2 regions of the Blautia sp. DFI.1.216 genome follow, and region 1 is predicted to be linked to the other one. Evidence: riboswitches for the same ligand, from Rfam matches in the RefSeq annotation. Region 1 holds a riboswitch; the other holds the start of a gene.

What was found. A riboswitch is a leader RNA that binds a small molecule or an ion and turns the genes downstream of it on or off. The one in region 1 is predicted to bind tetrahydrofolate.
Region 2: another riboswitch for tetrahydrofolate. It lies ahead of folE (GTP cyclohydrolase I FolE); the one in region 1 lies ahead of LJE11_RS04420 (folate family ECF transporter S component).

The regions. Positions count from the first base shown of each region.
Region 1 is NZ_JAJDML010000007.1:54,122-56,606, forward strand. It holds gene LJE11_RS04410 (hypothetical protein) at 1-596, opposite strand, end outside; gene LJE11_RS04415 (hypothetical protein) at 658-855, opposite strand; THF riboswitch at 1,135-1,239, shown strand; gene LJE11_RS04420 (folate family ECF transporter S component) at 1,326-1,886, shown strand; gene LJE11_RS04425 (GNAT family N-acetyltransferase) at 2,221-2,485, opposite strand, start outside.
Region 2 is NZ_JAJDML010000035.1:4,680-7,164, reverse strand. It holds gene folP (dihydropteroate synthase) at 1-616, opposite strand, end outside; gene LJE11_RS13050 (HD domain-containing protein) at 656-1,153, opposite strand; gene folE (GTP cyclohydrolase I FolE) at 1,150-1,707, opposite strand; THF riboswitch at 1,843-1,939, opposite strand; gene LJE11_RS13040 (ATP-binding protein) at 2,005-2,485, opposite strand, start outside.

The DNA.
Region 1 (2,485 bases):
GCGGAAGAATCATTGGAGGTATCCGGGAATTTCCCCTTGAATGTAAGGTAAACCCAGTCACCGGCTTTGATTCCATTCTGATAATACTGTTTTGTTCCTGTGATCGGATAGGTGGCTGTTTTTCCCTTCTTTGATTTTATTGTGATGGTATTGGAAGTCAGGGAAATGACCTGCCCATGTGCAGTGCGCTTTTTCAGTTTGTTTTTTTTATGAAATTCATCTACAACCTTCAGAACATGTACACTGCCTGTGTCAGTACCGGAAAGCTGACCTTCGTAAATGATACTGATCTCATCGCCGGTGATCATGCCGCCTTTACATTCCAGAGTGGCATTGGAAACATTAAATACATAGGAGGCACTGTCCGTGTTCAGAATAAGCTGGCTTCCTGAAAAATCCTGCAGGGTACCGGAAAGTTCATCCATATAGATACGGTCTTTTGTTTCGATTTCAGTTGTGGTGTCAGATGAAGAAGTAAGTTCCCGGACGGATGTGTCTCCGGTGGATGTGAATTGTTCCAGTATGGTTTCAGGGCTGCATCCGGCAAAAGAAAAGCTAAGGCCGGCACAGACACATGCAGCAAGCAGTTTTTTCATAATACAGACAGGACCTCCGATAAATCATTCGTTTGAACATGATTCCTGCCGTATGCAATAATTATTTACAGGGAGGGATATTGCTTTCCGGCGGTTCGGGGATAAAATCAAAAATTTTCCGGTAGCTTTCCCATTCGTCATTGTCTTTGGCAGGAGTGCATATCAGACCGGTACATTCCGTACAGGCGTTGGTATTCAGGTAATTATCATAACATATATTATAAGGATTTTGGCAGTTATTTTTGCATATTTCTGACATTTTTTTACCTCCATGATTATAGCAGACCGGGACGGAATATCTGTATTCATGTAATTTCTCATTGCTGAAGATGCCGGACTGCTGCATAATGTTATAGTATTAGTATATGCGGCTGTTTTATTCATAGACTTACGAGTGTTTGCAGCAATATTCTTAAGTAAAAAAAGCAGACCATTCGTATAGAATGAACAAAAAACAGCATTCAAATTTGTGAAAATAATAACGGAAAATATATTGCAATTTCTATGGATTGTGTTATAATTTCGATAAATAAATAATAGCGAAGTAGGATTTTATGCGTCAAGTGTTCACAGGCTGGGGAGTCGCCGTGAAACGAAAAGCAGAAAGCGTGCTGCTTACGATATAATTTCCGCACCCGTTGCTACATATGAGAGCATCTCATAATGTGGAGGGATTATTATTTATGTAACTACTCTATTTTTTAAACACATTATGGAGGTGTTTTTATTATGCAGAAAAAACAATATTGGAACGTAAAAACATTGGTGTTCATGGCTCTTCTGATCGCCATGCATCTGGTACTCACACGAGTTCTGGTCATTGATCTTGGTGCGTACCGTATTTCTGTGGGAAGTGTATGTACAATCCTTGCAGGTCTGTGGCTGGGACCGGTGGCAGGCGGTGTCTGTGGATTATGTGCAGATATTATCGGGTGCTTTATGAAAGGCTATGCTGTAAATCCGTTTATCACAGTTGCAGCAATCCTCTGGGGTGTGCTTCCTGCTCTTGCAAAACCATTCTTTGCAAACAGAAAGAAAACAGGAAAGACAGTTGGTATTTGCGTATCTATCGTGGTAACTGCAGTTCTCAGCTCTCTGGTGCTTACAACAGCAGGACTTGTGATCATGCTTGGATATAATTTCTATGCGATCATGCCCGGAAGACTGGTACAGTTTGCAATCATGATCCCGATTTACTGTGTATTAACATGTCTGCTGTATTTCAGCCCTCTGACAGCGATGGTTGTAGGAAATACATCACCTGCAGTGCTGAAAAACAAAACAGTATAATTGAGTTACTGTTCACACACCACTATTCCGCGAGGTGTTTTGGCATGAATATTCCAAAATCCCGAGACATACAAGCCAAAATTCCATTGCCGCAGGCAATCTGGAATGAATTTTGGCTACGTTACTGTGAACGGAGTGAACAGTAACATAATTGAGTCAGAGATAAAATACAGAATAAGACTTGAATATTAAAATTAAAATGATATACAACATAGTTGGCGCGAACTATGTTAAATGAATCAACTGATTCCCCGAAAAAGAAAAGTTAAAATCTATAAAAATTAAGAACTATCTGTAAAAGCAGAAAATGAAAACGCTTTACAGATAGTTCTTTTTATTTCTCAGGTGGGAAATTTCCATTTTCATCCGGCTGTACGCGGAACCAGTAAGTATAAAGCTGCTGGAATCCAAGTGATCTGTATAATGCTCGGGCATTGTCATTTCCCTCTACAACCTGAAGATATGCATTCTGTGCACCTTTTTTCATTCCTTCTTTCAGAAGTCCTGTGCAGATCTGACGGGCATAGCCATGTTTGCGGTATTCTTCTTTGACATGGATGGCGTAAATACCGATGTAGTCTCTGTCCAGGATACCAAGC
Region 2 (2,485 bases), on a different contig from region 1:
GAAATCCCAGATTCTGAAAAAGCTCCAGGTGATTCATTGCTTCCAGATTCATTTCAAATGTTTTTCCAAAACCAATTCCCGGATCAAGCATGATTTTTTCATCTTTAATGCCAGCCTGTCTTGCAAGATTGACACATTCCTGTGTTTCGGCGAGCATATCAATGAGAAAGTTTTGATATTCTGTATTAGATTTGTTGTGCATCAGGCAACAGGCCACATCATATTTTGCGATCACAGCTGCCATTTTCGGATCATATTTTAATCCCCAGATATCGTTAACCAGGTCAGCTCCTGCCTGGATAGAGCTTTCAGCAACACTGCTCTTAAAAGTATCTACAGAAACAGGAATGTCAAAATGTTTTTTGACCGCTTCAATAACAGGAAGAACTCTCAGTGCTTCCTCGTCAGCACTGACAGGAGTATGACCGGGACGTGTAGATTCGCCTCCGATATCAATAATATCTGCACCATCAGCAATCATTGCCTCTGTATGTTTCAAAGCTTCATCCATATGATTCCATTTGCCGCCGTCAGAAAAGGAATCAGGGGTAACATTCAAAATTCCCATTATGTAAGTATGATTCTTAGTATCAAAAAAACGGTTTCCAATTTTCATGAGCAGAACCCATCCTTTCTTTTGTGCTTATGAAGAAGATCAGTATTCAATTTTCATATTTTTTTTATCATCAGACCAATAGCATTCGGAAGCAGCGGAACATAAAAAACAATTTCTGGACTGCTTATCCGCTTTATAAAGAAGTGCTGCCAGCGTACTGCAGGAATCTCCTTTTCGGTGATGTCCAATGGAAGACAGAATCAGTTCTTTTTCCTGTTCTGTAAAGTGCAGATCTGTCAGAATTTCCCGTGCGATTTCTACTCCTGCAATATCATGGGGAATGTTGTACTGATATTGCTGTGCACGTCCTATATCATGAAGAAGTGCTGCTGCATAGATAAGCTCTTTGGGCAACTCCAGATGTTCCTCCAGTGCATAAATGTACATCAACCGTGCAACATCCAGAAAATGTTCAGGGGTATGACGGCAGAAGATCCGTTCACTTTCAAGTTCCTGTATTTTTTTATAATGTTCCTGATAAACCGGGTGCCTCCAGATCCGATTGACACGATCCATATCTGAAAAATTGTTATTCATCCTTTTACCATAGAAAGGAACATTTTCTGCAGTTCCTTATCTTCTGTAAACGCACCACGGGTTACAGTAGTGATTGTTTTGCTTCCTGGTTTTTTTATTCCGCGCATGGTCATACAGGTATGTTCCGCTTCCAGCATTACCATAATTCCTTTTGGATCCAGAGTACGCTCCAAAGCATCTGCAATCTGAACAGTAAGCCGTTCCTGGATCTGTGGCCTTCTGGAATAAACCTCTACTGTACGTGCCAGTTTGCTTAAACCGGTAACTTTGCCGTTGGGGATGTATGCAAGATGAGCTTTTCCATAAAAAGGCATCAGATGATGCTCACACATGGAGTAAAAGGTGATGTCTTTTTCCAGCACGATTTCATTATTTTCTACAGGAAACTGCTTTAACAGATGCTGATCCGCTTCATGACCAAGACCTCCGTAAATTTCTTCACACATGCGGGCAATCCTGTCAGGAGTATCAATCAGACCTTCCCGTGTGATATCTTCACCGATACCTTCCAGAAGCAGACGGACTGCCTGCTCAATTTTCACTTTGTCAACCATTAAAAAATAACCTCCTTTGTATTTTTGAAATGGAGATTATCCTTTTGACCAAATTAAAAAGGATATCTCCAATTGTGATAGAATGTATGTCGAAAACATTCCCTAACACAATATGAGATATCCTCTTATATTGTTTGCAACGGGTGCGGATAATATACCGTAAGACGCACTTTTCGTTTCAGTGACAACTCCCCATTCACCGAACACTTGACGCATAAAATCCTATTTTGCATATCATTCATTTCGGTATTCAGTATACCATGTAATACGATAATAGAAAAGGGTTTTTCTGACTTTTCAGAATGATTTTTCCCAGTCTACCAATTTCATGATTGTTTTTACCGCATTCACTATTCTTGGAGCAAAGTACGCCTTTGTAAGCCTTTTCTTCGAATATGCCCATATAAAATTCTTACTGGTACTTTCTATCAATAAATCTGTAAAATATCGTTCCCAACTGATATACTCTTTACTGTCTATATATTCTTCCGGATTCTGAAGTATTGTTTCTACTTTTACTTCCGGTATTTCCTTTGTTGAAAGTAACAACCACTCAAAAGATTCTGGTGCATAGAGTACAATGTTTCCCTGTGTTTTAATGCATTCACTGATATCTTTCATCTCTGAACCAAATGCAGCTCCATCTACAATGACCAAAATTGTACCCTCTTCATTCGGTCTCTGTTCCAACTGTCTGATGATATTTGACTTCCCACCAGCAGAAAAACAGTTCACACCCTTCTGTCTGGACATTTCTTTAAAAAATTCAAATCCAGAA